DNA from 3 places in the Bacillus sp. C28GYM-DRY-1 genome. Region 2 is predicted to be linked to each of the others. Evidence: riboswitches for the same ligand, from Rfam matches in the RefSeq annotation. Region 2 holds a riboswitch; each other region holds the start of a gene.
What was found. A riboswitch is a leader RNA that binds a small molecule or an ion and turns the genes downstream of it on or off. The one in region 2 is predicted to bind thiamine pyrophosphate.
Positions count from the first base shown of each region.

Region 1 (3,208 bases), on a different contig from region 2:
GGACAGTTCCCCGTATTTCTTCTCCTGGATAATATGCGTCTTTCTCTAAAATTGTATCTACTTTTGCAGCACCAATACCGGCACTTGCCGCAAGCTTTTTAAAAAATGACATGTTAGATCTTCCCCTTTTTCTTTATCTCAACAGATATACGTAAAAAGGAGGAAAAAAGATTCGTTTGATTCATACTTTTTTCCTATGATTTGTCAGGCCTAGGGACAGACTAAGAATAATACTGAAAGCAAAGGAGCGGATGAAATGGACAAAGAGAGTATGGTTGCTGATGAATTGCACAGAATGTTTTTGGCTGGTGAGCTGCAAATCACGGTAGAAGAGGATATAAACAATATTTCCGAAAGGCTAAGAAACGGAGATCTCAGTTTAGACCGATTAAGCGGTGAAGACGCGTTTATAAAAGAAACAGTAAACGAGGCTTTAAGAAGAGTGGAGCAATAAAGGAGAAGAGACGGTCTTTCATAAACGAGAGACCGTCTTTTTTTATGACCTTTTTACAGTTCTCTACAGGATATAAGCGAGTCGATTTGAAATGGTTTATCTAGGATCAAGCCTTTTCCAACAGGAGTTCTGACAGTTCTCCATACAGATAAACAGCTGCATCTAATTGATCATGCAATGTCTTCGGAGGTGAGAGTTCGAGGTTGCCGTTATCGCGGCGGTATACTTGTTAATGTATTTTGTTGTTAAGAAATTAAGAGCAGTTGAAGGTACGTCTATGGCGTTAATTGGATCAAAGACATTGTTCAAGGGCCTTTATTTTCTTGCTTCTATACAAAATGCTATAATGAATAACAAATTTTTGACGGGGAGTGGGAGTATGAAGCAGATTATTGCAATGGGCGGCGGGGGTTTTTCGATGGAGCCGGAAAATTTGTCCCTCGATCAATATATCATCAATCAATCAGACCGGAAGTCGCCTCGCGTTTGTTTTTTGCCGACGGCGAGTGGTGATTCCCAAAACTATGTTCAGCGGTTTTATGATGCATTTCAAACACTGGATTGTGTGCCGTCTCATTTATCCTTATTTAAGCCACCGACAACAGATTTACTTTCTTTTGTTATGGAACAGGATGTAATGTATGTTGGCGGGGGAAATACGAGGAATATGCTTGTGCTGTGGAAGGAGTGGGGGCTGGATCTTATTCTCAGGGAGGCATGGATGAACGGTGTGATTCTAGCGGGATTAAGTGCCGGTGCGATCTGCTGGTTTGAAGAAGGGGTGACAGATTCAGCCGGACCGCTAACTAGTATGAAAAGTTTAGGTTTGTTGCAAGGAAGTTTTTGCCCTCATTATGACGGTGAAAAGGACCGAAGGCCGATATACCACCAGCTGATATCTAATGAATTCCTGAGTGATGGCTATGCTGCGGATGATGGAGCGGCTCTCCATTTCATAAATGATCAGCTGTTTCAGACAGTTAGTTCAAGACCGGGTGCAAAGGCATATCGGGTGATGGTGGCTGAACATGAAATAGCTGAAATCCCGCTGCCTGTCAAATATTTAGGGTGAATTGGCTGAATATTATCTAAATTCCTCTTTTTTTTTGATTGATTTCATGTTAAGATGAGTCAGAAATCAATAGTTACTGGGGGTGCCCGCTTTTCGGGCTGAGAGAGAAGGTAAACTTCTTAACCCTTTGGACCTGATCTGGTTCGTACCAGCGTGGGGAAGTAGAGGAATTGTTTTTATTATTGTCGTGTGGGCAATAGTATGTTTCTTTCTGACTGTAACCGGGTTCATTCATTTGAATCCGGTTTTTTGTGCTGGTTATGGGCTTGATTTTGTCCTTTCAAACGAAGAGAGGGGAAGGATAAGTAATGCAAAACAATTCAGTGCAGCAAGCCAACATTTCCATTATGTCGAGTTTTTCGGGGAGTAAAAAAGTATACGTGGAGGGTTCTTCCTCGGACATCCAAGTGCCGATGAGGGAAATCGCCTTAAGTCCGACGACAGGTTCGTTCGGTGAAGAGGAGAACGCGCCTGTACGTGTCTATGATACAAGCGGACCGTATACGGACCCTAATGTGACCATTAATATTCAAGAAGGACTAAAGCCGCTCCGCCAAAAATGGATCACAGGGCGCGGCGATGTTGAAGAATATGAAGGACGGGCTGTCAAACCAGAAGATAACGGTTATAAAAAAGCAAAACCAAATGTAAGCTACCCAGGACTAAAGCGGAAACCGCTGCGGGCGAAAGCGGGCCAAAATGTCACTCAAATGCACTATGCCAAAAAAGGAATCATTACACCTGAGATGGAGTTTATCGCAATCCGCGAGCATGTGTCTCCCGAATTTGTCAAAAATGAGGTAGCAAGCGGCCGGGCGATCATTCCTTCAAATATTAATCACCCTGAGAGTGAACCGATGATTATCGGCCGGAATTTTCATGTGAAGATTAATGCGAATATCGGAAATTCAGCGGTTACGTCATCCATTGAAGAAGAAGTGGAAAAAATGACGTGGGCCATCCGCTGGGGAGCGGATACGATGATGGATCTTTCTACCGGAAAAGACATTCATACGACGCGAGAATGGATTATTCGCAATTGCCCTGTGCCTGTGGGAACTGTTCCGATTTATCAGGCGCTTGAAAAAGTAAACGGCGTAGCGGAGGATTTAACGTGGGAGATTTACCGTGATACGCTGATTGAGCAGGCAGAGCAGGGAGTGGATTATTTTACGATTCATGCTGGTGTTTTGCTGCGGTATGTCCCGCTAACCGCAAAACGGACAACTGGAATCGTGTCACGCGGGGGAGCGATTATGGCGCAGTGGTGTCTGGCTCATCATCAGGAAAGCTTTTTGTATACTCATTTTGAAGAAATCTGCGAAATCATGAAAACGTATGATATTGCTTTTTCTCTTGGGGATGGTCTGCGTCCCGGATCAATCGCTGATGCCAATGACGAAGCGCAGTTTGCTGAATTAGAGACGCTTGGAGAGCTGACGCAAATTGCCTGGAAGCATGATGTTCAGGTAATGATTGAGGGACCGGGGCATGTGCCGATGCACAAAATCAAAGAGAACGTCGATAAACAAATGGACATTTGCAAAGAAGCGCCTTTTTACACATTGGGGCCTCTGACGACAGATATTGCACCGGGCTATGACCATATTACTTCAGCAATTGGAGCGGCGATGATCGGCTGGTATGGGACAGCAATGCTTTGTTATGTAACGCCGAAGGAG
Region 1 covers NZ_JAUMKF010000032.1:2,889-6,096, forward strand. The annotation lists gene Q3W56_RS19570 (sporulation protein) at 1-112, opposite strand, end outside; gene Q3W56_RS19575 (hypothetical protein) at 257-454, shown strand; gene Q3W56_RS19580 (Type 1 glutamine amidotransferase-like domain-containing protein) at 834-1,526, shown strand; TPP riboswitch at 1,595-1,703, shown strand; gene thiC (phosphomethylpyrimidine synthase ThiC) at 1,835-3,208, shown strand, end outside.
Region 1: another riboswitch for thiamine pyrophosphate. It lies ahead of thiC (phosphomethylpyrimidine synthase ThiC); the one in region 2 lies ahead of Q3W56_RS05505 (YkoF family thiamine-binding protein).

Region 2 (3,208 bases):
TGTTCTCTCAATCCAAGGCGTCCATTCATCAAGCTGGTGCTCAATGACGAGGAGACTGAAGCCTTTTTCTTGCTGAAGATCTTTCATCATGTGAACGAATTCCCGAGCTGAATAGGGATCTAACAAAGAAGTTGGCTCATCTAACATAATAAGCTCAGGCTCCATCGCCAAAATACAGGCAAGAGCCACTTTCTGCTTTTGTCCTCCTGACAGTGCTGATATTGTTTTTTCTTTTAAATGGCTGATACGCAATTTTTCTAATACGGCATCAATTTTCTCCGTCATCTCTTCTCTCGGAACCTGCAAATTTTCCAGCCCAAAAGCAATTTCGTCCTCAACCGTCAGCATGCAAAACTGCTGATCCGGGTCCTGAAAGACCACCCCGGCATGCTGAGCAATCGTTTCGGAGGTTTCAGCGCCAGTGACCGGCTTTTGAAATAAAAATACATGACCGGACTGTATGCCGTCGCAAGCCTCCGGGTAAAGACCGTTTAAACAAAGGGCGAGGGAGCTTTTTCCGCACCCGCTCGGCCCTAGCAGTAAAGCGCATTCCCCTTTTTGCAGCGTAAACGAAATGTTTTGAAACACCGGTTTCTCGTCTTCTTCATAAGAGAAGCTGAGCTGGTCAACCGTCAGGAGCTCATTAAAGGCTTGCATGTTCTGATGCCCGCTTCCGTTTCTTTTTCAGTTCCTTTCCGAGTGCCATTCCGTTTAACACACCCGTATAAGCAAGAGAGTCACTGATTGCTTTTCCGAGCAGCCCGGCAAGCAACGCGCCGGAAATCAGACGGATCACAAGCATAATAAGAAGATAACCTGGTGAATAGGCACCATAGCCAGAAACAAAGAGATCATAGAAAAAGCTGGCTACTGAAGATCCCATTCCTGCCAGCAGAAGGACAGGAAGAGAGTATACCTTCCAGCGCGTCGCGAGAAATACAGCCTCAGCCCCGAGGCCTTGAACAATGCCGATGACGATGACCATCGGGCCAGACGGATTTCCCAGCAGGCACTCAACGAGAGCGGCAATGATTTCAGAAACAAGCGCCGCACCTGGTTTTCGAATAATGTACGCGGCGATGACAGAAACGATAAACCAAATGCCGTAAATCGGTTCATAGGCGATTGGCCCAAACATACCTGCAAGTACGTTTCCGAAATGCGTGAATAATAAATAAACAACGGCAAAAACGATACTGATAACGGACATAATGACAATTTCTTTTACTTTCCAGCTTTTCATTTTATCCCTGCTTTCTGTTTTTTTCTTGATGGACTGTTAGCCGAGAGATTCACAGTCATGGTTACGTGTTTTGTTTGCTGTTCAGCCATGCGGAAAACGGCCTCCAGTGTTCTGAACACGTCATGCGCATCCCCGTCAAGCTCACTCGCATAATGGATGCCTTGTACGAAGGTGCCTTCTGCTTTAGCAATATCGAGAGCTTCCATGATAAGGCCCATATAATCCGGCTCATTCATCGGATAAAGCGCAAATTGGCAAGGGGCTTCTGCGTTTAGGCTTCGGACGGCATCTTCATTGACACGCTTATTGCTTGCGGAAAGATATGTATCTCCCTGTGTATCGCCCGGGCATCCGATGGAAAACGTGCCATTCATGACGATGTGTTTTTCGCTGTTCGCCGCATAAAGGTAAATGGCTTTGGCAGCATCGAATACATGATCAATCGATCCGCGCAAGGCCGTGCTGATATGATCTGTTTTCGTCCAAACCTTAGATGTGTCAGTTTTTTTCAGCGCTGACTTGATCACACTGATAAAATCATCCGTCATCGGGTATAAAGAGAACCGAAAACCGGCGATTCTGCTTGTACCACAAATATGATCCATTTCTCCGACCTCCTGTTTTTTAGTAAAATAAAAAACTGCATATTCTAAGGGAATATGCAGTCATAGATCGATTAAGCGCACAAAAAAATACACCATTCGGTCAACCTGCACTTCCCCACGCTGGTATTATCCAGATCGGGTCATAAGGGATCAAAGCGCGTGTTTGCACGCTTTATCTCAGCCAAAAACAGCACCCCTAGTGCTTTCCATATACAATTTTTTATTTTGACATCATAATAGATGATAACAATCATTTTGTAAACAATGAAATCATTTTTTTCATATAGGGACAGGAGAGGATGGTCGGATTTGGAAAAAAAGGGAACCTATTAATTGTGGAAGGTGAGGAAAAAAACGCCAGACCGACAGCGCTTACATCTACGAAATTGAGATCCAAACGAAACAAGGCATTGAGACGGAATTTGACATTTCCGCAAAGGATGGACGGATCGTTAAGCAGGATATAGAAGACTAATCATTCAGCGTGTCCGCAAACCGTCGCATTCGTTGTCAGTCCTGCGCGTTGGTGCTCACGAATCATAATTCGCTCCAATGCTCGTCCTTCCTAGACTTCAAGGGTTTTCAATCATGCTGAAAAGATGACAAAATCCTAAAACAAAAAAGCGTTTTAGGACTTTGTCTACAATCTGGAACCCCCGTTAGCAGCGGGGGTTTTTCATGATAAGAAAGCCTTCTTTTGGACAATCTAAGTAGAAAAGGAGGCGAAAAACGCATGGAAAAGAAAGAGGAGCAATACATCAATCAGGCTGAATACGTCCCTCATCCGACGAAGGAAGGAGAGTACGCTTTATTTCTTCATGAAACATATCATTTGCTCTCTGAAGATGATGAGACGCAAACAACAGAATAAGGGCTTAGGCCCTTGTTTTGTTCCGTAAATGTGATGAAAACAAAACACATTAATTACTTTTTTTTGTTGACACAGCTTGTTTTTTTCTGTAATCTCAGTGTGTCAATTCAATTAAGAACTTCGTTAGGTGAGGCTCCTGTATGGAGATACGCTGCTGCCCAAAAATGTCCAAAGACGCCAATGGGTCAACAGAAATCATCGACATAAGGTGATTTTTAACGCAGCTGGATGATTAAATCCTATGCCATACAGTGCTAAAGCTCTACGACTGAAGGCGCTCGCACGCTTTTTTGCCGTGCTTCTTTCTCCTTCAATCCCGAAGGCTTTTTTTATGCCTTGAAAACGAAACTGATTAAAGGAGGTGCGGAGTATGGATTCTCCCCATTCGAGTCAATCTGAAGAGGTACCCATATACTATGACAGCAAGACAATTGATTACACGATGAGGAGACGATCTGCCGCACCTTCAGGCGAGGCCGGCACGTCTCC
Region 2 covers NZ_JAUMKF010000003.1:313,653-316,860, forward strand. The annotation lists gene Q3W56_RS05495 (ABC transporter ATP-binding protein) at 1-657, opposite strand, end outside; gene Q3W56_RS05500 (ECF transporter S component) at 644-1,243, opposite strand; gene Q3W56_RS05505 (YkoF family thiamine-binding protein) at 1,240-1,848, opposite strand; TPP riboswitch at 1,944-2,056, opposite strand; partial or broken gene Q3W56_RS05510 (PepSY domain-containing protein) at 2,213-2,323, shown strand; gene Q3W56_RS05515 (transcriptional regulator SplA domain-containing protein) at 2,582-2,719, shown strand; M-box (ykoK) riboswitch at 2,832-2,999, shown strand; gene Q3W56_RS05520 (hypothetical protein) at 3,090-3,208, shown strand, end outside.

Region 3 (3,208 bases), 180 kb from region 2:
CCGCTGTTTGATATCTGACAGCAATGACACACCTCTGCCTTCAAGGCCCTTTTTACAATCCGTTTCAAACACATGGCCGAACAACACGTAGTCAGCGTCTTCCTTTTCTGCTTGAACCGCTTCCTCAAGTGAATGCACCGACCGGCCGATATGAAGGTGAGGAAATCTGGCTCTGACCTGCTTCGGCGAAAAGCTGCTGCTCGGCAGCTGCACACGATGAATCGTAGAAAAAAGCGCAATATCCACCCGCCCATTCATGACCAGCTTTCGTTTATCAACACCGCCTTCAGAAATAAGCCCGAGCAGTTTCAAAATGTCGGCTGCCGATTTTGACCGTTCCCGAATGTGTATAAAATCAACTTCATTACGAATAGCTATGATTGCTCTGGCTAACTCTTCAACCGGCTTGCAGTCATCAGTTATGGCGTGAAGCTCCAAATTCCTCCACCTCTTTTATGCCGCGGTCGGACCAGCCTTCTTTTCGGTAGGCCATTCCCCAAAATTGATATTCATAGAAGCTGGAAATAACAAAATTCTCTTTCATCTTGGCGCGCACTTCATCTGTGCTGTTTTCCGCCAGCTCATCAAACCGATTGATTTGCTCTTCGACCTGCTGTCTGAACCAGTCACCGCCGTATGTGCCGATCCACTTCTGATAAATCGGATGCCCCGGATCACAATGCAGCAATTTCTCCCCAACTTCGTAATAAAGCCAGTAGCATGGCAGCAGGGCCGCTAAGATCTCAGCAAAATTCCCGCTCAAAACCGAACGGTACATATGGGATGTATAAGAGTATGCCGTAGGAGACGGCTTAAACGCCTTACGCTCTTCCTCACTGATTTCCAACAGCTCCGCAAACTCGCGATGAAGCGCCATTTCCGCCTCATATGTACCTTGAGCGTGGCTTGCCATCCGTCCCGTTGTATAAAGGTCCTTCGCATAAGCGGCGCCAAACGATTGCACCTTCGCAAAATGCGTTAAATAATAAGAATCCTGAAGCACGTAGTATTTAAAACGATCAATTGGAAGCGTTCCGTCACCGATTCCCTGAACGAACGGATGGACAAAGCTCCCCTCCCACCATTCTGCGGCTGCACTGCGGCATTCTTCTGAAAACTTCACACGTCATTCCCCCTGTCTGATAAATAAAAAAACCACTTTCCCGCAAGGAAAAGTGGTTTGGAATTGGCATAGTTAAATAACACAAATACCGCTCCACTTCCCTACGCAGGTCTGAACCTGTTCAAGTTATGAGGGTCTAAAAGTCACACTTTTATCTCAGCCCTTAAAAAGGACACCCCTAGTGGTAATACGAATACATATTGAATTGTTCTGCACCTCTATATTAACACGAATCCCTATTTGGTCAAGGTTTATCCTTCTAATGTTTTCTTAAGCTCCGTTACGTACCCGCGAGATCCGGTAACAATTAAGCGGTCTCCCAGTTTCAGCCTTGTGTCCCCATGAGGAACGATGCTATCAACACCTCTGAAAATCCTGACAAAGATGACGTCGCCTGTTAAAGGGAATTCCCGCAAAATCACACCGTCGTAAGTGCTATTATCCATATTAATTTGATACAGCGAAGACTCCTGGTTCGTGAGGAGCCTCATGACTCCAGGCGCTTCTATCAGTGCGCGAAGCAGTGTTTTTGTTGAAAGCAGAATAGAAAAGATACTGATTCCCTGCTCCTTCAGAGCTGCTTCATTTTCCGGTGATCCTACACTGGCAATGACTCTCTCTGTGCCTTTTTCTTTTGCAAGTAATGCAATGTCCGCATTCATGTCTTCATTCCCTGTCGCCACAACGAGGATATCCGTATCAAAAATGCCGAGTGATTCAAGCGTCTCGTGTTCATAGTCAGAAATCGTTTCGATAGTAAATACTGACTCTGAAAGCTTTTCCTCCGCATTCTCTTGGTAGACGTGTACAACACGCACATCATACTCTTCCTCCGGCAGTTCAAGAGTAACAGGTAATGTCATTTGGTTTGCACCGATAAACGTAATCGTCTTTTTCTCCTCCGGCTGCTCCTCCCGTTTGTACAACTTTTTAAAGAAGACCGGCGAAAAAATACTTGCAATGACGGCTACTAACGTCAGTGCTCCTGACATATTTGCGCTGATCACGTGAAGCTGCTCGCCGATTGTCGCAGCGGCAATCACGAGCGAAAGCGTTGATGTCAGCAGGAAACCAGATGCCAAAACGGTTCGGTTATCATACCACTTCCTCAAGTACAAAACAGGAAGGATTTTGCTTACTAACAGCGCCAGAAGCAGAAGTGGAATCATGATTAATATTTTCGGGTCTTGGAAAAGGGTCCATATATCCAGCTTCACACCGACCATCACAAAGAAAATCGGAATTAAGAACCCGTAGCCGAATGAATCCAGCTGCTGAACAAGTTCTTTGTTTGGCGAAAGAAGGGAAACGAGAACCCCTGCTAAGAAAGCGCCGAGAATATTTTCTGCCCCAAGTGATTCAGACAGGGCAACAAGTACGATAATTAACGTAAAAATCGCGCGCGTTCCGATCTGGATCGTCCCTTTTGACATGGATTGAACAAAAGAGCGATGTTTGAAGACACGGCCGAAAAAGTAAAGCACCACTCCGGCTGCAAACAGGATCATCAGGAGCCACATGTTTCCGCTGTCCTCTCCGTATAAAGAAGAAAAAACAGCAAGAAGAATCATCGTAGCCAAATCAGCAATAACAGCAACGAGCAAAATAATCTGCCCGATATTTGAATTCATGATCCGTTCTTCTTTTAATGTTGGTACGACAACGCCTAATGAAATCGTTGAAATAATAAGCGTCATTAAAAATGCATTTTCGATAAATCCTGCCAAGACGAACCCATAGGACAGCAGTAATGATAAAATAAAAATACCGCCAAATATAATGGATGCCGCAGCAAACGTATTAGGCGCTTCTTTGCCGTTCGGCATAAGCTGCTTTTTCTTTCCTTTCTCAAACGATGAAAAATCAATTTCAAGCCCGCTTAAAAACATTAAAAAGATAAATCCGAGCATAGAAAGCGTCTGGAGCCATGTGTCACCCTCCACAACTAAATTAAGGCCGCTTTTTCCTATGATCAATCCCATAATGATTTCAGCAACAACAACCGGGATGCTGAGTTTAAACCGATGCAAAAGGATGGGTGTCAAAAATGCAACGATAAGTACAACAACTAAAGATGCGACAGAT
Region 3 covers NZ_JAUMKF010000003.1:133,151-136,358, reverse strand. The annotation lists gene tenI (thiazole tautomerase TenI) at 1-438, opposite strand, end outside; gene tenA (thiaminase II) at 416-1,123, opposite strand; TPP riboswitch at 1,205-1,313, opposite strand; gene Q3W56_RS04425 (monovalent cation:proton antiporter family protein) at 1,375-3,208, opposite strand, start outside.
Region 3: another riboswitch for thiamine pyrophosphate. It lies ahead of tenA (thiaminase II); the one in region 2 lies ahead of Q3W56_RS05505 (YkoF family thiamine-binding protein).